Regions from separate parts of the Lysinibacillus sp. FSL H8-0500 genome, predicted to be linked through region 2. Evidence: riboswitches for the same ligand, from Rfam matches in the RefSeq annotation. Region 2 holds a riboswitch; each other region holds the start of a gene.
The links. Region 2 has a riboswitch for cobalamin ahead of nikA (nickel ABC transporter substrate-binding protein). Riboswitches for the same ligand answer to the same signal wherever they lie in the genome.

Region 1 (5,542 bases), 1.1 Mb from region 2:
TGGAACAGGAAAATTCCCTAAAAATTTTGGCGCTTTATTAGATATTCCTGGTTTTCTTCCACACTATTCAGGTATTCGTAATTTAAAATTATTAGGATCTATTCAAAATCGTGTAACTGAAGAAGATATCAGAAAGGTCCTCACTTTAGTTGGTCTGAATCCAGATGATAAAAATGCTGTGCGTAAATATTCCCTTGGTATGAAGCAGCGTCTTGGAATTGCCCAAGCCATTATGGAAAAACCAGAACTCTTAATTTTGGATGAACCAATGAATGGACTTGATGAATCTGGCGTATCGGATATTCGAAATATGCTAATAAATTTCAAAAAACAGGGAATGACTATTTTGCTAGCTAGTCATAATGCTGAAGATATATCTCTTTTATGTGACAGCGTGTATAAAATGGATAATGGTGAATTAACACAACTCCATTAGCCTCAATGTATCAACATCTTTCAGTTTCAATACTCAGAAACAGCTTGCTCGCTTTTTACGCGAACAAGCTGTTTTGTTTCCCGCTATAAAGGCTGGTACAATTGACCGCGAACAAGGCAGGAAGGTGTTATAAATCATCAAAACCATTATCTTCTACATTCACTTTGACATATTGGCGGGAACGCTGTTCAAAGAAGTCTGTTTTGCCTTGGTCCACATCCTCATAAGCCTTAATCCATTTCAACGGATTTTTGCGGTAGCCGTCAAATGGGCGGTCAACGCCAAGCTGATTACAGCGCACATTGGCATAGAAATGGACATAATCATGGACGTCCTCAACATCAAGACCTTCAATTTTATCGCCAATCACTTCATTTGCCCAGTCAATTTCAAGCTGCACGGCTTCACGGAAAATATCCTGTACCCTCTCTTTACGCTCAGGTGTATCATATTCTGGATATTCCGTTAATAGCTCCTGATAAATTTTTACAAATAAATCGACATGTAGCTGCTCATCGCGATTAATATAATTGATCATCGTAGACGTAGCAACCATTTTTTGATTGCGCGCTAAATGATAGAAGAAGGCAAAACCTGAATAGAAAAATAAGCCCTCTAAAATTACATCATAAATAATGGCCTCTAGCATATTATCAACCGTTGGCTCCTCGGAAAATGCACGGTAGCCTTTAATCACAAAATCATTGCGACGCTCTAGCACAGGCTCCGTACGCCAAAAATCAAAGGTACGATCCTGCTCAGCTTTATTAACGATACTTGATAGCACATAGGAATAGGAGTGGTTATGAATCACCTCCTGCTGCGCTAAAATAATCATTAACGCATTCAAGCTGGAATCGGTTAAATAGTCTGCCACTTTGCCAGCAAAATCCGTTTGTACACTATCCAATAGTGCAAGTAAGCCAATAATTTTTAAAAAGGATTCTTGCTCATCCCTTGTCAGCTCTGAGAACTGCTTAACATCATTGCTCATATTAATTTCAAAGGGTGTCCAGAAGTTACCGAGCATTTTTTTATACTTAGGATACGCCCAGCTAAAGCGGACGTCATCCCAGTTTAAAATATTGGAGGAGCGCCCGTTCACAATACCTGTGGAACGGTTTGGCGCTTCCTTATCCATAATTTGTCGTTTCGTAATCGTTGTCATCATTTATTCCTCCTAGCTTGCACAAGACTCACATTCTAATAATTCTACAGATGTGGAACGTACATAATAGGTTGTTTTTACACCACTTGCCCAAGCATTCATATGCAATGCCAGTAAATCTTTTGCCTTAATGGTATTTTGAACATATAAATTTAGTGAAATGCCTTGGTCGATATGGCGAGCACGGGCTGCATTTTGCTTAATTGTCCAATTTTGATCAATGAAATAAGCAGATTTATAGAACCAAGTCGTTACTGGTGATAAATCAGGTACAGTCACTGGAATTTTGTAGTCCTTCTTCTCCTCTGAGTAGCTCTTTTGGAAAATCGGGTCAATCGTTGCTGTACTGCCTGCTAAAATGGATGTCGATGAATTTGGAGCAATTGCCATCACATAGCCATTGCGCATTCCCTCTTTCTCCACTGCCTCACGTAAAGCATTCCATTTATCACTGTCATAGCCGCGCTTCTCAAAGTAAGCTCCTGTTTGCCAATCAGAGCCCTTAAACAATGGATACGCTCCTTTTTCACTTGCTAAGGCATTTGAGGCACGAATCGTTAAATAGGCAATTTCCTCATAGAGCTTGTCCGCGTATTCTACGGCTTCCTCAGACTCCCATTGAATTTCCTTCAACGCTAATAAATGATGCCAGCCAAATGTGCCAAGTCCGATGCCACGGTAGCGTAAATTGGTGCGCTCTGCCTGTTTTACAGGAATCGTATTTAACGCAATGACGTTATCAAGCATACGTACTTGAATCGGAATTAAACGCTCTAATACACCCGCAGGTACAGCTTTGCCTAAATTAACAGACGATAGATTACATACAACAAAATCGCCAGGCTTGCGACGAGTCACAATTACATCGTCCTCAAGTGTAATTGATTCAAATTCAGTAGGTGACATATTTTGGAATATTTCAGTACACAGATTTGAGCTGTAAATCATCCCTTTATGCTGATTTGGATTCATGCGGTTCACTTCATCACGGTAAAACATAAAGGGCACGCCCGTTTCTAGCTGTGAGCGCATAATTCGCTTCATAATATCAATGGCCGGTACGACTTCACGGCTTAATAATGGGTTTGCCACACATGCGGCATAGTTCGTGCGGAAGGAGCCATTGCCCTTTGTTTCATCATAGGAATCCTCTAAGGAGAAGCCCATCACCTCACGTACTTCATGTGGATCAAATAAATGCCAATCTCCACGAGCCTCCACTGCTTCCATAAAAATATCTGGTATGCATAGCCCTGTAAAAATATCATGGGCACGTAGACGCTCATCTCCATTGTTTAGGCGTAAATCTAAAAACGTAAAAACATCCTTATGCCAAACATCTAAATAAACAGCGATGGCTCCTTGACGTTGTCCAAGCTGGTCAACCGAAACGGCTGTATTATTCAGCTGCTTAATCCACGGTAGCACGCCACTGGATGCGCCCTTAAAGCCTTTAATGGAGGAGCCACGGCTGCGAATTTTGCCCATATAAACGCCGATACCACCGCCATATTTTGATAATGTCGCCACATCGGTATTTGTATCATAAATGCTTTGTAAACTATCATCGACTGTATCGATAAAGCAGCTAGAAAGCTGACCATGTGTTTTCCCGGCATTGGATAATGTTGGTGTCGCTACTGTCATATATAAATTACTCATCGCCCAATAGGCTTCTCGAACTTTTTCAAGACGATTTTCTGTTTCATCCTGCATTAATGTCATGGCGATGACCATCCAGCGCTCCTGAGGAAGCTCTACAGGTGTTTTTGTATAATCACGCACAACATAACGATCCATTAACGTCTTTAAGCCAATATAAGTAAATAGCTCATCACGGCTAGGCTCTAAATAACTTGCTAATTGCTGAAGCTCTTGCTCACTATATTTTGTTGTTAAGCTTTCGTGATACAAGCCAGCCTCTGTATAACGTGCTAATTGCGCGGGAAATACTTGGTAAACTTCCTTTGGTGAAACCCCACGGCACACCGCAAATTGATCGTATAGTTTTGCTAAATAAATGCGTGCAGCCACAAATGTCCAGTAGGGCTCCTCCTCATCAATCAGGCTAAGCGCTTGTAAAATCATTGCATCTGCCCATGCTTCAAATGTGGCATTGTCATTTTTGCGTAGCCAACGATCTGATAATCTGACAAAGCTTTCAAGTTCAGCCTCCGTGTAACTATTTTTTAACTTCGCCATTTGCTGTTCAATTTGCACTGTCATCTATTCTCTCCCTTTCTCCCCACAACATAAAAAAGCGATCCTGCAACATCCATCGGTTGCGGGATCGCTGTAAAATCGAAAATGGAAATGAAGGACATGCACACAAAGAAGTGAACAAATCTCTCGCCTCCACTTCTCAATCCCCGAAGAATGTGTTGCTGTCTTGAACAATATGGCAGGTCTCCTGGCTTATGCTTCCTCCAAATAATCACCTTCCCATTAAAAAACAGTGGCTTTTCGATTATTTGTCAGCACGTACAGTTGCGGGGACAGCTTCGGCTTGCAAGCATACTTGCTCCGAATTCCCTTTTAAACCATCTTGGTACCGCTTGTCCAACATACTATATATTGTGTTTTGATTCCTAAACAAATCTAACATATTGTGTTTCGTGTTGCAATAGGTGTTTCGTCCCTTGCCATTTTCAACACAGCTTATCTGCTCGAAACAAGCCCTATTACAGTGTAGTTTTGCGTAATTTTTCAAAATTTCTTAGGAAAAATTTTTCTGCCTGCTGCTCTTTTTCAGGATCAATGCCAAGCATAATGACTGTACAGGGCCCGGCTGATTTGGTTATATCAAGAGAGCATTCAGGCTGCTGTTCTCTAAAAAGACGAACCAATTCTCCCTGTAGCCCCTTTGACCCGACTGGCCATACTTGCTGCACAATTTCTGCCTGCCATGCCTGAAAAATAGGTTGAAGCTGTGCAACATCTTCAGGCTGAGCTACTACCTCTGTGCCAACAAGCGGCAAGCCATAAGTGTACCAGCTAAGCTTTTCACGGTCAAACGCTGCACGCTGTTGTGGCTCGCCAAGCATTGTAATCGCTAAGCCTGATTGTCTCGTTGGCATATTGGATTCTGTGCTCCCCGCAACGGCAGGACACGCAAGACCGATTTCCTTAAAGACCTGTTGTATCCCTGCAATATACCGCGCCCATGCGGCATCCCCTGAAAAATTCGCCAGCAAAATTTGCGTAGGAATGGCTTGTGCGGCAAGCTGCTCTAAAAAGGTGACACGTGCTGTCATATAGGCTGTAAGCTCATCCGATGCTGCTACGCTATCTTGCGGCTTTTGCCCAATGGCTGCCGCATTATCCATCGTGGCAATCAAGCTCCCTACCTTTATCGCATTTCTCATGATACGCTACCTTCCTTGCGTACAAAAACTTTTCTTAACACAGGCATCCCGATTGCCACAATGACTAAATTGAGCGCTGTTGCTGTACAAATACTTATTAATGCGCCCCAGAAAAATGCTGGGCTAATAAGAAAATAAAAAGGCACGGGCGCAATAATGCCGTTTAGCACAAAAGCAATAGGCCATTTCCAAATATGCATATCTTTTTTATGCATAACGCCAAAAACCCATACAACAATAAACATTTCAACAGCAATGATCAAATGCAGTGGTCCAAATGGAAAGCCCGCTGTGAGTGCTGTAATAAAATGACCAAGCATTCCTGCCGTCCCTGCCAATACAGGTGGTAAAAATACAACACCTAAAAAGGCAGGTGCTGAGTCAAGTGCAGCCGTTGACACAAATGGGATTGGTACTTTAATCATCGCACCTACTGCACAAATAGCTGCTACCATCGCTGTCAATATCCATGTCATCAATTTTTGTCGCTTCATTCCATTTCTCCTCTTCCTTACTTGATTTGCTCACCAATGCCATACCAGATGCGGACAATCTGCTCTGCCTCTGCAAATA
Region 2 (5,542 bases):
AACACAGTACTAAGAAAAACAATACATACCACAGCAAGGCGATCTTGCCTTAATCTTTTGATAACCTTCATTATTACGCCTCTTTTCTTACTCGTGGATCTAATGCAGTAGTAGTAATATCTACCAGTAAATTAAATAGTACAAATAACACAGCCATTAATAAAATATAGGCTTGAATAACAGGGTAATCATTATTAAAAATAGCCGTTACGCAAAGCCGTCCAATACCTGGCCAAGCAAAAATATTTTCAACCACGACAGTACCTGCAATTAATTTGGGAATGGACATGCCAAGTGCTGTGATAGAGGATTGTAGGGAGTTTTTGAAAATATGCTTAGTGACCGTTGACTCCTTTAATCCTCGTATTCTGGCATATTGTACATATTGCTCTACCTTATTTTGCACCATATTATTACGGATAAGTCTTACATATGTAGCGATATAGGCGAACGATAATGTGAGTGCTGGTAAGATAACAGAGCTTGCTGTTTCCATACCGCTTGTTGGGAGCAGGTTTAATTGCACAGCCAACAGCCACATTAATAATAAGCCTAGCCAAAAGCTTGGCATAGCTGCACCAATAAAGATAATGCCCCTAATTAAACGGTCAAACCAGCTTCCCTCAAATAGGGCACAAAGTACACCTGCTGTGATACTTATTGTTAAAATAATAGTTAATGTTATAGCGACAAGCCGCAAAGTAGCTGGCAGTGCTACTTTCAATTCCTCTAAGACTGGCTTTTTGGTCACAAAGCTGTCACCAAAGTCACCCTGGATGCTACTGGCAATCCATCGCACATATCTTTCGAAAAACGGCTTATCTAAATGTAATTCCTGCTGTGCGGTAGCTAATGCCTCCTCTGTTACAGTGATATTATTGACACGAAGGGATATCTCTGCTGGATCGCTTTGATTAAGGTTAATTAGTAAAAAAGATAAAAAGGATATACCGATGAGTATTGGTATGGTGCTGATTAATCGTTTGATAAAATAGCTTTTCATAGGACTCCTCTATTCTAGTAAATCGTTAAGCTGAAAAAGTCAAAAAGGTAAAACGCTAATGTTTACCTTTTTGATAGTTTTAGCATTTAATTGTCAAAATACATTTTTTCAAATGGAATTTCATATTGGGATGGATTAAAGGTTACACCTTGCAACTCTGGAATATGCACAGCCTTTGTACGTGAATACGTTAATGGAATATAAACAGCCTCCTCATGGATATATGTCAAAATGTCCTTGTACATCTCCTGACGTTTTTCTTCATCAGCTTCAATCATCAGGGCTGTAATATAGTTATCCAACCATTCTTTTTTCGCTAGTCCTGCTTGGGCCTGGTAATCGCCATGTGCAGGCTGTCGCCAAGAAGATAGATAGGATTGCGGGTCATATGGTGTGCCCCATGATAATGAATATTGTAAATCAAACTCACCAGATTTTTGTCGATCTAAAAAGGCTTGTTTTTCCTCACCAATTACCTTTAAGTCAACACCGATTTGTTTAAAATCACTTTGCATATATTCACTAATTGCTCGCTCTTGTGCATTATCAGAATTAAAATAAATGGTTAAGGCTAATTTTTTACCATCCTTGTAGCGATAGCCATCTTTTTCAACCTTCCAACCAGTCTCCTCTAATAAGCTTTGTGCCTTTTCAGGATCAAACGAACGCTTTCTTAGGTCAACATTACTATAAGGAACCGTAGTAGCAATTAATGTATCCGCTACTACCTCAGAGCCATTTAAAATACCTTCTGCAATGGACTCTTTATCAACCGCATATTGCAATGCTTCACGTACTTTTTGATTATTTGTAATAGGCTGCTTAGAATTAAGTAAAATAGCACGTGATGCAATGGGCTCGCTTAGTTGTGTTACATATGTGCCTTGTTCTTCCAATGCTTTAAAGGAATCGAGGTCAATCATATCCCCATCAGAGCCGAACAGAAGATCAATTTCACCTTTCTCAAGTGCTAGCAGAATTGTTTGATGATCCGGCATGACCTTCCATTTAACTGCTTTTACCTTTGGCTTTTCTCCCCAATAGTTTTCATTGGCTGTAAAGATAGCATATTGGTTATCCTTGTGCTCTGTTAATACCCATGGACCTGTACCTACATAGCCATTGACGCCATCCTTTGTTTGTCCATCAATAAAGCTTTTTGGAGAAGCAAAACGGAAGGGACGTGTTAAGCCCAGCTCCTCTAATGTTGGGTAGTAGGGATGTGTTAAAACAAGCTTGTATGTATACTCATCTACCACAATATTTTCCTTTATTTCATTCACCATATCTAGCCAACCATGACGTTCTTTATTATTCAAAATAGCGTCCATATTTAATTTAACTGCTTCAGCATTGAATGGCTCACCATCAGAAAAGACAACATCTTTTCTTAAATAAAAGGTATATTCTAAGCCATCTGGTGACACCTCCCATTTTTCAGCTAAATGAGGTTTTACACCCTCGTCTGTATTGATAACAAGCGATTCATACACCATGTTTTGCGCAGCCATTTCTCCTGTATATAAATGTGGATTAATATCACGAATATCTTTTGTGCTAGCAAAATTAATTTCCTCACGTTGTTCTTTTTGTACATTTTTTGTATTGTTATTGCCACAGCCAGCCAATGCAAGCAAGAGCAGCGAGAACAATACGAAAAAAATATGTTTCATCTTAGTCATTCAAAAATCTCCTTTTGTCTTAAAGTACTAGTTACTCATTTAGCGCATAAAAAAGCCTATATCCTTTGCAAAGAATATAGGCTACTTTATATAAGCATAATGATTCCCAAAAAATTAAGCTTCACCTAAACTCCTCCCTCCGAAAAGTTTGCATTAGTTGTATATAAGCAGGTTTCCTGGCTATCGAATCATTTTACTCCTACGCCTTCCCGATTGAATCAGTGGCTTGGTAGTTTCATCCTCGTATACAGTAGCGGGGGCTGCACTAGCTTTGCACTAGTTTCCCTTTTACCTCATCCATGATGATGAGCACTTATATAAATTAATATCAAATTTGGTAACATACTATCATAAGGTGTAAGGAGCTGTCGACAGATGAATGAGAAAAATTTAGAAAATTTTGTGAAACTTTTTGAGAAAACATTCGTAAAAATCAAAGAAGAATTAAGGGGAAAAATACAATAAAACTTGTTATACTAGTAAGGATAACTTTATTGGAGTGAATGGGATGGACAATCAATCACTAACCATTAGTGAAGTATTACGTTTTGCAAATCATGACTATGTGAATCAACTACAACTGATTCGCATGAATTTAGATTTAGGTAAAATTGATGAATCAAAGAAGCTTATCCAGCGCTATTCGGAGCAATTACGCATGCTCTCTATCCTGAATCGACTACAAATGCCACAAACAATTGAATGGTTACAAACAGCAGGATGGCGTTATCCTTCATTAGCCTGGCAGCTAAATGGGGAGATCAATAAGCCAGTAACCAATGATATTGATCAGGCTGTAGTAGATTATTTAAACAAAACAGTTATGCATATTTATGATACATTAGATCCATTTACAGAGCAGGTCTTAACGCTTGATGTACGTGTTGACGATCATACATTTGCCGTGACATTCACGCTAAATGGGTTATGGAGTGCTGATGCCTTCACCGAAAAAGGTTTGACACAATTCGATATTCAAACAGTTGAACAGACAAATAGACGCTGGCAATATGTCTTGAGTGCAAATAGGGAGTGAAATAAATGTTTGTCGATCACGTAAAGATTTATGTAAAAGGTGGCGACGGCGGAGATGGTATGGTAGCCTTTCGCCGTGAAAAATATGTACCAAATGGTGGTCCAGCTGGTGGCGATGGTGGACACGGTGGGAATGTCGTATTTGAGGTAGATGAGGGTTTACGTACATTAATGGACTTCCGCTACAAGCGTCATTTCAAGGCACCACGTGGTGAGCATGGTATGAGTAAAGGGATGCATGGTAAAAATGCGGATGATTTAATTATAAAAGTGCCACCTGGAACAGTTGTGATTAATGAAGAAACAGAAGCCGTTATTGCTGACTTAGTCGAGCATGGGCAAAGAGCTGTCATTGCAAAAGCAGGACGCGGTGGACGGGGAAATTCAAGATTTGCAACACCTGCCAATCCAGCGCCAGAACTTTCTGAAAAAGGTGAGCCAGGACAAGAATTAAATGTTATATTAGAGTTAAAAGTTTTAGCAGATGTAGGGTTAGTTGGTTTCCCAAGTGTTGGTAAATCAACGCTTTTATCTGTTGTTTCTGCTGCTAAGCCAAAAATTGGTGCTTATCATTTTACGACAATTGTACCGAACTTAGGCATGATTGAAACGGATGATCATCGAAGCTTTGCGATGGCAGATTTACCTGGGCTTATTGAGGGAGCACATGAAGGGGTTGGATTAGGTCATCAATTTTTACGACATATTGAACGTACACGTGTTATTGTCCATGTTATTGATATGTCAGGAATGGAAGGCCGCGATCCATATGAAGACTATTTAACGATCAATGCAGAGCTTAAACAATATAATCTTCGTTTAACAGAGCGTCCACAAATCATTGTAGCCAATAAAATGGATATGCCAGATGCAGAGGAAAATTTAGTAACATTCCGCCAAAAGGTTGGAGAGGATGTTCAAATTTTCCCGATCTCTGCTATTTCACGCCAAGGGTTAAAAGAGCTATTGTTTGCGATTGCAGATTTACTTGAGGTAACGCCTGAATTCCCACTATATGATGATATAGAGGAGCAATCAGACGCAACCGTAATGTACAAGCATGAGGCAAAAGGTGAAGCATTCGAAATCACGCGTGATGATGATGGGGCATTTATTATTAGTGGTTATGCTATTGAACGTCTATTTAAAATGACAGACTTTAGCCGTGAGGATGGTGTTCGCCGCTTTGCTCGTCAATTGCGTGCAATGGGCGTGGACGAGGCTCTGCGTGAACGTGGCGCTCAGGATGGCGATACTGTACGTTTACAAGAGTTTGAATTTGAATTTGTCGATTAAGACAGTAGTTTTAGGGGGAAGCGTATGAAGAATGTTGCGAATCAGCGATATTATTTAGTTCGTGAAGATGTTTTAACGGATGCAATGCAAAAAACATTGGAGGCGAAGCACTTATTATCAAGTGGTTCAGTATCCTCCATTTGGGATGCGGTAAAGCAGGTGGATTTATCGCGAAGTGCGTTTTACAAATATCGTGATGCTGTATTTCCGTTTCATTCAATTGTCCAGGAACGCATTTTAACAGTCTTTTTACAGCTTCAAGACAGAAAAGGAACACTTGCCAAGCTTTTAGAAACGGTGACTATGACACATTGTAATGTATTAACCATCCACCAAACAATCCCTATTCAAGGACGTGCCAATGTGACATTGTCACTGGATGTTACAAGCATGACATGTGAGCTGGATGACTTGATTCAACAGTTAAAGCGCTTAGATTTTGTCGAATCAGCGGAAGTCATTAGCTCTGGTGCATTATAATAATTAAAGCATAGTGTTCAGTTCTGTAATGTTTGACAAAAATGAC
Region 3 (5,542 bases), 1.9 Mb from region 2:
ATTTGTCTAGCTTGTATGTTTACTCGCTCCTATGTCATTAATAGAATCGAGATAAATCCCCACGTCGGATGGATGATTTTTGCATGCGCTGTGCTTGACGCACTTCTTCACGCATAATTTTGCGTAGTTCTGAATCACTTAAATCTTGTTCATCAATAATAACAACAGGGTCATTCTTTTTAGCAAATATTTTTTTAATCTTCGCCATATTCATACCCTGCTCTAAGTAATCTTTAATTTCAAGCAATATGTCGACATCATTTAATGAAAACATTCGACGGTTGCCCTCTGTTCGGTGCGGCTCAATTAAATGGTGTTCCTCATAATAACGAATTTGTCGTGCCGAAAGTTCTGTTAATTGCATCACAATACTCATCGATAATAACGGCATAGTTCGTCTAATTTCACGACTCATTTAAGTCCTCCTCCAATACCCGCTAATCATATAACGAAATTTTTGCACTGTCAACCAATCATGTAAGGTTACCTTACACGATTAATTATATTTTTTTAAACCGATGAAAAATTGTAAAAAACTCTTCAAATTTATGTTCATCGTCTATTATTTTTGAATCGCCTGCACAGCACTACAAATAGCAAATTTCACATGCTCATATGTTAATCCACCCTGGATAAAGGCTGTAAATGGTGGACGTATAGGGCCATCTGCTGTCAGTTCAATGCTGGAGCCCTGGATAAATGTACCTGCTGCCATAATGACATCATCCTCATAGCCTGGCATATAAGCTGGCTCAGGAGCGTAATGAGCATTAATCGGTGAGTTTGCTTGGATTTCACGACAAAAAGCAATCATTTGCTGTGCTGTTTGGAATGAAACAGATTGAATTAAATCTGTGCGACTTGCCTTATAGCTTGGCGACGTGCTCATCCCCACTTCCTCTAGCATTGCTGCTGTAAAGATCGCTCCCTTTAATGCTTGTGATACAACATGTGGCGCAAGGAAAAACCCTTGATAAAAGTCAGCCAATGTATTTAACGTTGCACCTGCCTCTGCTCCGATGCCTGGAGAAGTCATACGATAAGCACATTTTTCCACTAAATCTGCACGTCCTGCAATATAGCCACCGATTTTCGCTAAGCCACCACCTGGATTTTTAATAAGTGAGCCTGCCATTAAATCCGCTCCAACCTCTGTTGGCTCCTGCGCCTCTACAAATTCACCATAGCAATTGTCAACAAAAATAACAGCTTGCGGTGCTAATTTACGCACTGTCGCACACATATCCGCAATCTCAGCAACTGTCAACGATGGACGCGTTGCATAGCCTTTAGAACGTTGAATCGCAATCATTTTTGTATGCTCTGTAATGGCTGCTGCCACTCCATCCCAATCAATGGCTTGATTATCCAGTAAATCCACATGTCGATAGCCAATTTTGTAATCCTTTAATGAACCAGTATCCTGATCACCACCATCGACAATGGCTTGCAATGTATCATAGGGCTGACCTGAAATATAAAGCAGTTCATCACCAGGTCGCAGCACACCGAATAGGCTAAGCGTAATCGCATGTGTTCCTGAAATAATTTGTGGTCGTACAATGGCAGCCTCTGCGCCAAACACCTCCGCATAAACACGCTCTAAATTATCGCGACCCTCATCATCATAGCCGTAGCCATGTGATGGATGTAAATGGTAGTCGCTTACCTGATGTTTACGAAAAGCTGCTAGCACTTTTTGTTGATTAAAAAATGCCATTTCTTCTACTTTTGCATGATAAGGTCGAACTTTCTCCTCTATTTTTGCCGCCAATGCTAGCGTTTGTGCTGATAAATTTGTCGTAAACGTCATTCTTTTCTTCTCCATTTCACAGTTGTCCCGTATATTTACACTGACGGATATTTTACTTTATTTCAATATTATCTTAACAATTTGTCTGTCTCCCTGCAAAACTTGTCTATTGTTTCTTTATGTAATTTGCGCTAAGCTAATGTGCGGACTATTTAGCAATAAAATTTTGCTAGAAAATTCATAGATTTTGTTAATTAGAAGGGATGAAAGAAATGGCTTGGGAGGTTTTTAGTATTATTGGAACAATTGCCTTTGCTATTTCAGGGGCAATTATTGCGATGGAAGAGGAATACGATTTATTCGGTGTTTATATATTAGGGATTGTGACAGCCTTTGGTGGCGGAGCTATTCGAAATTTACTAATTGGACTGCCCGTTACAACCTTATGGGGGCAGGATATGATGTTTCAAATTGCACTTGCAGCCATTACAATCTTTTTTATTTTTCCGCATCATCTGATCCAGCACTGGCATCGCTGGGGCAATTTCACAGATGCCATTGGTTTATCAGCATTTGCGATCCAAGGCGCACTCTATGCTGTAAAGCTTAATATGCCGATTAGTGCTGTCATTGTCGCTGCCGTCCTAACAGGTTCAGGAGGAGGCATTGTGCGTGATTTATTAGCACGACGTAAACCGCTCGTGCTACGTGATGAAATTTATGGTGTTTGGGCTGCGCTAGCAGGACTTGTCATTGGTCTTAATATTTTTTCAGGGGATGTATTTCTCTATCTTTTATTTGCTGTCATCACGATGTTACGTATTCTTTCCTATATAATGAAATGGCGTCTACCTTTGCGGAAATTAAACCGAGCATAGTTTGCCTAAAACGGGATTTTTCCATTAGTTTCAGCGGAGCTATCCGTTACTTGGAGAATTCTATCCATTATTTTAGAGGTTCTATCCGTCACTTTTGAGGGGCTATCCAGCACTTTATGGGAGCTATTCACCATTTTGGCAGTTCTATCCGCCACTTTGAAAGGGCTATCCACCGCTAATAAAAAACCAAACGATGTCCTAACACATTGTTTGGTTTTTCTAATTTTATCGCTTTGCTAAAAGATTCATCGATTGCTCTAGTGTCACCATATTTTTCATCATTGAGCAAGCCGCGTCTAAAATAGGAAAGGCTAAGGCTGCACCAGAGCCCTCTCCTAAGCGCATATTCATATGTAGCATCGGTTCAATACCAAGCAAGTCAGCGGCAATTTTGGCCCCCGGTTCCTCTGAAGCATGAGAAGGAATTATATAATCCTTTACTTTCGGTTCAAGCTTATAAGCAATAAGTGCAGCAATGGTCGAAATAAAACCATCAATAACAACAGGCTTACGATAGGCAGCAGCGGCAAGGATAATACCAGCCATCGCTCCTATTTCCAGCCCTCCAACCTTAGCTAGTACATCAATTATATCTTTAGGATTCGGTTGATTAATCTCAATCGCCTTTTTAATAACAGCCACTTTATGTTCAATTCCTCCTGCCCCAACTCCTGCCCCAAGCCCTGTGACTACAAGAGGATCACAGCCCGTCATAACAGCTAATATGGCAGCGCTTGGTGTTGTATTTCCGATACCCATTTCTCCTGTTCCAAGTACATTGGCCCCCAGTGCTATTTCTGCTGTTGCCACACGAATTCCTACTTCAATGGATTGAATCGCTTCCTTTCTGGACATGGCAGGACCTTTTGCCATATTAGTAGTGCCGTGTTTAATTTTATGCATAATAATACCAGCATCAGACGGAATATCTCCCTTGACGCCAACATCTACTGTTACAACCTTGGCATTCGTTATATGGGCAATCGCACAAACACCTGTACCACCTTTAGAAAAATTTAATGTTTGAAACAACGTAACATCCTGTGGATTAGACGTGACACCTTCCTCCCAAACACCATGATCTGCTGCACAAACAATCATTACCTTCTTGTCAAGCATCGGCAATAATTGTCCTGTTATACCAGCAAGCTGCACCGCAATCGACTCCAGTTTTCCTAAGCTACCAGGAGGCTTGCAGAGTGCATCTATCCGCTTTCTTGCCTGCTCCATCGTCTCCTTATTAGCACCTTGGATATTTTGAATCGCTTCTTGTAATAAAGTCATCATCATTTCTCCTCTCCTGTAAGACAACATAAAAAGCCTGTAGTTTATTGTCATGACAAATAAACTACAGACTTTTCCATCATCTATATTCTCTCGAAGCAAATAGGCAGGTCTCCTGGCTCAAGTTCAACATTCCATAGCACCTTCCCAGCAATATACTAGTGGCATTTACCATGAAATTCCCTTATACAGTGGCGGGTCCGCTAAAGCTTTTCACTTTATTCCCTATTCTCCCATTATGGGCACCTAATGCTTTATCCAATTTCTTTTAATTTACTGCAAAGATTTCTTACTGTCAATATAACTAAATTAAAGTTCTTTCTAAGCTAATTCTCGCGCTTGACATGCCTTAGACAGTAGACTCTACTGTAAAGGCATCGTTGGAGGTGCTATTGATTGGAATATATTACTCATTCTTTTTATGTTCAACTCGATCGCGCTCTATATTTATTTTATCAAAACCCACTTACTATTTAAATCGTTCGATATTTTGCTGGTGTCATACCAACATATTTTTTAAATACTTTACTAAAATACTCTTCATTACTATAGCCCACTAGCGAAGCAATTTCATTATTTCTCTTGTCACTATGAACTAATAGCTGCTTCGCCTTGTTAATTCTAAGCTCATTTAATAGGTGGATAAAATTTTTATCAATGCTTTTTTTAATTAATATACTTAAATTTGCTTGGCTTTTGTTAAAAATACCTGATAAATAATTCAAATCCAGCTGCGGATCATCAAAATGCGTATAAATATAATCGACTATTTTTTTACCTAAATCCTCTCTATTGCCATGTAAATTAAGTATTTTATCAACGAGCGGCATGATATAGCTTTTTACTATTTTCGATAAATTGTCTTCTTTAATCATTTGATGCTGGATACCAATAATCTTTTGAGCGCTGTGATACGTTTCCAAACAATTGAAATAGATACTATATTGCAATAAGAACATAATCATGATTTCTAATCTTTGCTGAAAATCTATTTTTGTATTTTGTAAAATCGTCATAAATTCTTGTAATTTTAATTCATCTGTAAAGATTTGATTATCAAAAATGGATTTTCTTTTATTTAGCACAGTACCACCAGTATTTAGATGCCTCTTCAGTAGTAGCTCCAGCACGGCTTGATTTAAATCATGTAAGTCATTTCTTTGCAGCACCATATGATTGTCCTGACTATATGACAATACAAAATCGGTATTCATAATCTCAATATATTCCCCAAAAATATTAAAATAAAATAGCTCATGAGCGTGTGAAATCCCGATATTTTTTGTTTGATTGATGCTAACAATAAAGTATTCAAATGAATAGATACTACTATCTGTCATTTGTTGATCAAAGGCCAATAGTAAATTTAATAATTGATTATATTTAATGGAATAATCTACTTGTTTTTTCATGCTCAATGCTTCCATCATTTGTGATAGCTTTAGCTTTAGATTTTTATAATCAATCGGCTTTAAAATGTAATCCTCAGCACCAATTTGAATAGCACTTTGTAAATATTGAAAGTCATCATAGCCAGATAGAAAAATTACCTTAAATTGATGAAACTTTTTTAGCTCCTGAACAGCCTCTATTCCACTCATACCGGGTAAATTAATATCTGATAAAA
Region 4 (5,542 bases), 900 kb from region 2:
CCAAGCATTACGATTTCTTTTCACCTCATCAGATTGTGGAAAGCTACCGATTGTCGTTGTTGGGAACAGCGGTAATGCTAAGGCTTGTTGTTGAATCGCTTGGCGCTGCGTAAAATCACTGTGTCGTTCAAAATCTTGCGTTGTCACAGTTTGAACAGCTTGCTGTATCAACTTGTTTTGGCGGATTGGATGATTTTTTAGACCTTCAATCGCCTTCATACTTTCTGAAAAATTATGTTGTAAGGTACCATCTTTATCTCGTCTACATTTAGTTAGCCCTGTAATTTCAACGATTTTTTCATCCGCGAAGGCTAGCGCCTGCTTTAAAACAGGCTCAAGTTTATTTTCAAGAGAGGTTGTGATAGGTACATGCTGTAGGTTACTGGATGGTTGAATCCATAGTTCTGCCGCATGACTTAGCTGTTCAATGGCTTGAATCGTTGCGTTGACCTCTGCAAGGTTTGAACGCCAAATATCACGGCCATTTACAACCCCAATTGCCAATACTTTATCCTGCGGGAAACCAAATTGACGAAGTGACGCCATATTTCCTTTATAGCCATGAACAAAGTCTAGGCCAAATCCTTGAACAGGCAGCGTAATCAATGTTTCATAGGCACATAATGCTTCAAAATAAGTCTGTAGCACGATCTTAGCCTCTGGAACGGCAACAGCTAACTGCTCGTAAATTTCTTGCACTAGCTTTATCTCTGCTGGATCAAGAGTTGTAACAAGGGATGGCTCTTCTAGTTGAATCCAAGTGGCACCTGCATCCACTAACTCTTTTAATACCTGCATATAGAGCGGTATTAAGGCTAATAAGTATTCAACCTGTGTTAATTTGTTGTAGCCTTTCGTTAGCTTGCAAAATGTATAGGGACCAATTAATGTCGGTTTCGCAATGATTCCGAATGCTTCCTTCGCCTCTAAAAAGTCGGCTAATACTTTATTTTCTGTTAGCTGCAAGGTTTGTCCCTCATACTCTGGAACAATATAGTGATAATTGGTATTAAACCATTTTGTCATTTCACTAGCTACGGCTGTTTTGTTCCCTCTTGCTACACTATAGTAGGTATGTAAATCGACTTTACCACCTTGCCAGTTAAAGCGTTTTGGTACTAGACCAAACATCAAAGCCGTATCTAACATTCTATCGTAATACGTAAAGTCGCCAACCGTCACCATATCGATACCAAGGTGTAGCTGCTTGTCTATTCTCGATAAACGGATCTTCTTTAATTTTTCCTCAAAGTCTTCTTCAGAAATTTCATTACGCCAAAATGCCTCTAATGCTTTTTTCCATTCGCGATCTTCCCCTATATATGGGTAGCCGATGAGTGTGCTTGTATAGGTCATGTTTTAATCTCCTTTTTTAAAAAAATAAAAAGCCATTCTCCTATTTGGAAAATGGCTGCATGTTAAAATTATTAATGCTAAAACAATACGAAAAGTATCTCCTTTCGCATAAACATTATCGCACGGTGCCTATCTGGTCACTTTTCACCACCTATTTCCTCGTAGGTATTTGGTGTGTACTAGAAATTGGCAGGTCTCCTGGCTTTTCATCAACACGCCTCACAGCCTTCCCAGTTTCCCCAGTGGCATTTGTGATTTGCTCCGAATTACAGTTGCGGGACAGCGTCGGATTTGCACCGACTTCCCTTTTAAGCCAAACTCTCGTTTGGCACCAAGTCTTACACATTATTCAATTATGTTCCTACTATAACATACATTTCAGAATAGTGTAATTATTTTATACTATTTATTTTGCTAAATGTTCTAAACTAATTGGATTACTAATTTTAATAATAAAACTTTCATGAGTTTTTTACTCCCAACCCTAGCATGAAAATGTGGTGTTCTTGCCAAGAATGTTAGCAACTACAAATAGGATGTAAGACATGGTTTTTTATGATGGCTTAGACCTTGGAAATAAAACTGTTTAAGTGAATTTTGTTGGTAGTTCCTATGCATGTAGAGGATAACTACGGACAGAAAAATGCCTATCTTCAAATTCACTCACTGTTTGTGATTTTAACAGAATGGTGTGAGATCAATGGAAGTCTTTAGGAAGAATATTTTCAGGAAACCGAGACATTCCCTATCCCTACAAAGGATTTATTTCGTCTGTTAAAGTGATTATAAGACTATTGTGTAACCCATGTTGTGATGAAAAGTACAAGCGTCTACTGGAAGCCTGAGTTTTATCCCCCTGGTAATCATGAGAGTGTGGGAAAAAGAAAATGTATGCTTCCCGTTAAGGGAAATCCACATCTTAAATCAGCCATGAGGCAACCTGGGCTGTTTCAAGAGGTCGAAATCGTTGGTATTGGCCACTTGCAGCACGTAGGAGCAAGAAAAAAGCACTCGTTGCGATTTCGCATCGAATGCTTCGAATTATTTACTCCATGTTACTGCCCTATAAAGAACCACAAGTGATATAGCGTAGCCAAAGACCAAGAATTTTAAACCAAGATACTTTCTCCGCAGGTACCTTTGCTTTCTCATTGTCTTTTTCACTGTGTATAGAATAACCTAGTTCCAATAATAATATTCAAATGACAAAGGCATTCTTTATTTTCACAGAAAAAAACTGTTAAGGTCATTTATTAGTATGTGAGGAACCGATATTGGTCGAAGTTTTGAGGAATTGTTTATGCAAAATGAACAAAGGCTAAAAATTATAAAAGATAGCCCTGTGTATAGATACATTGAAATAACTAAACGCAATTAAATATGCAAAAGTTATCTTGTGAAAAATGGAGGGTTTTAAGGATTTACATTCCCTACTTTTAACCAACATAATATGGTAGAGTATAAAAGAATTTAAAATACACAATGCCTCTTTCAACTTTTCTAAAAGTCGATGGTGTCAATAAAATAGGAGTTATCTAGTAATGATGTCAAGAGAAAAATTAGAAAACAATCAAGTTTTTCTGTATGTAATTGTTTTGTTAATAGCAGCAAGTGTAGGGTTATTAGCACCCCGTATCGGTATGCAACTTGACGTTACCATTTCATTTGTTATTGCTATTTTAATGTATAGCATGTTTTCGCAAATCCCATTTACATCTTTAAAAGAATCGTTTTCTAATCGTCGTTTTATTTGGGCTCTGCTAACTGTCAACTATATGGCTGTACCTATCGTTGTATGGCTGCTAGCAAGGCTATTACCGGAACATCCCCCTTTATTGCTTGGTGTTTATTTAGTATTACTGACACCATGCATTGATTATGTGATTGTATTTACGGCACTTGGACGTGGTAATGAAAAGGCCATGCTAATCTCGACACCCATTCTCTTCATTACTCAAATGCTATTATTGCCTTTATATTTATGGTTATTTATAGGGAATGAAGCAGCGAAAATTGTTGAAGTAGCCCCTTTCCTAGAGGCATTTTTCGGGCTTATTGTCATACCATTAGTCATTGCTATTACTCTCCAACTGTTTGCTAAAAGATCACAAGTTGGGAATAAATTAATTCATCTATCTGCATGGCTCCCTGTTCCGTTTATGGCGTTAACGCTTTTTGTTGTAGTCGCATCTCAAATTGGAAAATTATCGACATCATTTGAATGGATCATAAAGGTTATCCCCATATATATCGCCTTTATGATTATGATGCCGTTTATTTCTAAATTCATTGGAAAATCGTTCAAATTGGATATTGAATCAGGTAGAGCATTGATTTTTAGCGGTTCTACTCGTAATTCGCTGGTCGTTCTTCCTCTAGCTCTATCTTTGCCAGACCATATAAATACGTTAGTCGCTGCAATTATTGTTACACAAACAATTGTAGAAATTATAGGGGAAATTATTTATATTCGCGTTGTTCCGAATTTACTTAAATAAGCTAGTCTCGAAATAATTTTTTATCTAATTTGTGGAAAGAACGACTTGCTTAAACACGCTCTTTCCTCTTATTTTATTATTTTCCGATAGAAGACCCCCACTTTAAGGAACGTGAAGGAGATAGTCCTGTGAGTAAGGGGGAGATGAATGTCGATCTAAATTGTCGTACAATTAGAATGTATGTGCTCTAATGAACCTGTACAGTTTGCTCTTTGAAAACTGAAGATAGGAGGTTGTAACAGGAAAGTTCGTCTGTTATGTAAAATCTTCAACGTTCTATCGCTCTGTCTAGCCGAAAAGCGAAAACCAAGCAGTACGCTAGACAGCGGAGTCCAATGTACAATCCTTGCAAGTTTTTCACCGTAGGGCCTACGGGTAGAGCCTGCTACTATAACTAGACGTTGGTCTGGTGTTCGCAGCAGTCCCACACTTCTATAAGTGAGGGTAGTTCAACAGTTTTGTTAGCACTTTTACTTCACCTTTTTTTCCACTAAAAAGCGCCACTTTAAACAGTGATCACCTCAATTTGTATAAACTATCTCCTTTGAATGATAAATTAATAGTACATTTATAAGTATATGAACAAATATAAGGAAGCCTTATTTTTCTCGACTATAAACAGAAACAAGGCATGCCTCTTTCCCTCGTAACTTATACTCAAAATGGTTGATAATTGAATGACTACATCATTTCATATGCTAACAAATGATGTAGCTGTAGCTATTGGACTGACGACTGCTTTAATATAGAAGAAAATGGGTGTTTTTAAGGTTGAAGAAGTGCTTATACGGGGATATATTTAAGTCAACGATTATAGAAGAAGGAGTGAAGAGAAGGTGAAAATAAAAATAATTTTATTTTTGTTTATTTGTTCTGTATGGTTAGTGGCTTGTAGCAGTAATAAAGAAACAACACAACCTATAGAAATTCGAGAATTAATTAATTTTGAAGATGAAAAACCCGACACATTACAGCTAATCTCTGATGCGAAGGATATTAACATTATAGAGGAAACATTTAAAAAAGCTAGAGAATTCGGTGAAGTGGATAACAAAATAGTTCCGCAATATAAGATCAAACTCAACGATGATGAATATTATTTATGGATAGACCATACAGTCACAGGGACAATAGCAAATGTAAATAATAGAAATATATTTTACAATATTCTAGCTACTGACGAATTTAAAGAGGCTATTAAGTATCGAGAACAAAAATAAATTACTTCTATTATGGTGTAGCAACAATCTGTCAGAAAAGACATTTCTCAAAGATGGTTGCTATTTTTAGTGTCTTTCTTAAAATCTATTAATCTCCAAGACTTCACCCAAAAGATGCCTTCATCCCGTTTCCTTATATTATATTAATAGTTTTCGATACAGTTTTGTCAGTTTAGCGATAAATATTTGTTAACAAAGAGAGTGCCCTATAACTTTATCCAAGTACTGTTCCCTGCTTGACCTCTGCCCTGCCAGAAGTGTAATGTCCTTAACATTTTTTCAGAGGTGAGTTAACCATTCTCCTCCCCATCTTCCTAATTGCCTGAGCAGCCTTGTTTTTCCTAACTTCCTATAGTAAAACAAAAAAATGGTCAACCAGAAATATTTCTGATTGACCTTACCCTATCTTTAGCGACTTCTATATAAAAGAAATCTACAGAAAAGCAAGAAGCTATTGCAATGCTTCTA

Region 1: it holds a riboswitch for cobalamin, as region 2 does, so the genes downstream of both, MHB44_RS10300 (ribonucleoside-diphosphate reductase subunit alpha) here and nikA (nickel ABC transporter substrate-binding protein) in region 2, are expected to answer to the same signal.
Region 3: it holds a riboswitch for cobalamin, as region 2 does, so the genes downstream of both, cobT (nicotinate-nucleotide--dimethylbenzimidazole phosphoribosyltransferase) here and nikA (nickel ABC transporter substrate-binding protein) in region 2, are expected to answer to the same signal.
Region 4: it holds a riboswitch for cobalamin, as region 2 does, so the genes downstream of both, metE (5-methyltetrahydropteroyltriglutamate--homocysteine S-methyltransferase) here and nikA (nickel ABC transporter substrate-binding protein) in region 2, are expected to answer to the same signal.

Annotation. Positions count from the first base shown of each region.
Region 1 is NZ_CP150292.1:2,159,389-2,164,930, reverse strand. Features, by position in the region: gene MHB44_RS10310 (ABC transporter ATP-binding protein) at 1-436, shown strand, start outside; gene MHB44_RS10305 (ribonucleotide-diphosphate reductase subunit beta) at 564-1,604, opposite strand; gene MHB44_RS10300 (ribonucleoside-diphosphate reductase subunit alpha) at 1,617-3,830, opposite strand; cobalamin riboswitch at 3,987-4,175, opposite strand; gene MHB44_RS10295 (hypothetical protein) at 4,286-4,969, opposite strand; gene MHB44_RS10290 (ECF transporter S component) at 4,966-5,463, opposite strand; gene MHB44_RS10285 (bifunctional adenosylcobinamide kinase/adenosylcobinamide-phosphate guanylyltransferase) at 5,481-5,542, opposite strand, start outside.
Region 2 is NZ_CP150292.1:3,245,661-3,251,202, reverse strand. Features, by position in the region: gene opp1C (nickel/cobalt ABC transporter permease) at 1-71, opposite strand, end outside; gene opp1B (nickel/cobalt ABC transporter permease) at 74-1,003, opposite strand; gene nikA (nickel ABC transporter substrate-binding protein) at 1,090-2,685, opposite strand; cobalamin riboswitch at 2,834-3,017, opposite strand; gene MHB44_RS15510 (Spo0B domain-containing protein) at 3,194-3,721, shown strand; gene obgE (GTPase ObgE) at 3,727-5,016, shown strand; gene MHB44_RS15500 (ACT domain-containing protein) at 5,041-5,496, shown strand.
Region 3 is NZ_CP150292.1:1,364,691-1,370,232, reverse strand. Features, by position in the region: gene MHB44_RS06320 (MerR family transcriptional regulator) at 38-415, opposite strand; gene MHB44_RS06315 (methionine gamma-lyase family protein) at 563-1,813, opposite strand; gene MHB44_RS06310 (trimeric intracellular cation channel family protein) at 2,026-2,631, shown strand; gene cobT (nicotinate-nucleotide--dimethylbenzimidazole phosphoribosyltransferase) at 2,857-3,915, opposite strand; cobalamin riboswitch at 4,003-4,180, opposite strand; gene MHB44_RS06300 (response regulator) at 4,389-5,542, opposite strand, start outside.
Region 4 is NZ_CP150292.1:2,343,395-2,348,936, forward strand. Features, by position in the region: gene metE (5-methyltetrahydropteroyltriglutamate--homocysteine S-methyltransferase) at 1-1,356, opposite strand, end outside; cobalamin riboswitch at 1,527-1,707, opposite strand; gene MHB44_RS11185 (bile acid:sodium symporter) at 2,898-3,854, shown strand; gene MHB44_RS11190 (hypothetical protein) at 4,691-5,074, shown strand; gene MHB44_RS11195 (nitronate monooxygenase) at 5,526-5,542, opposite strand, start outside.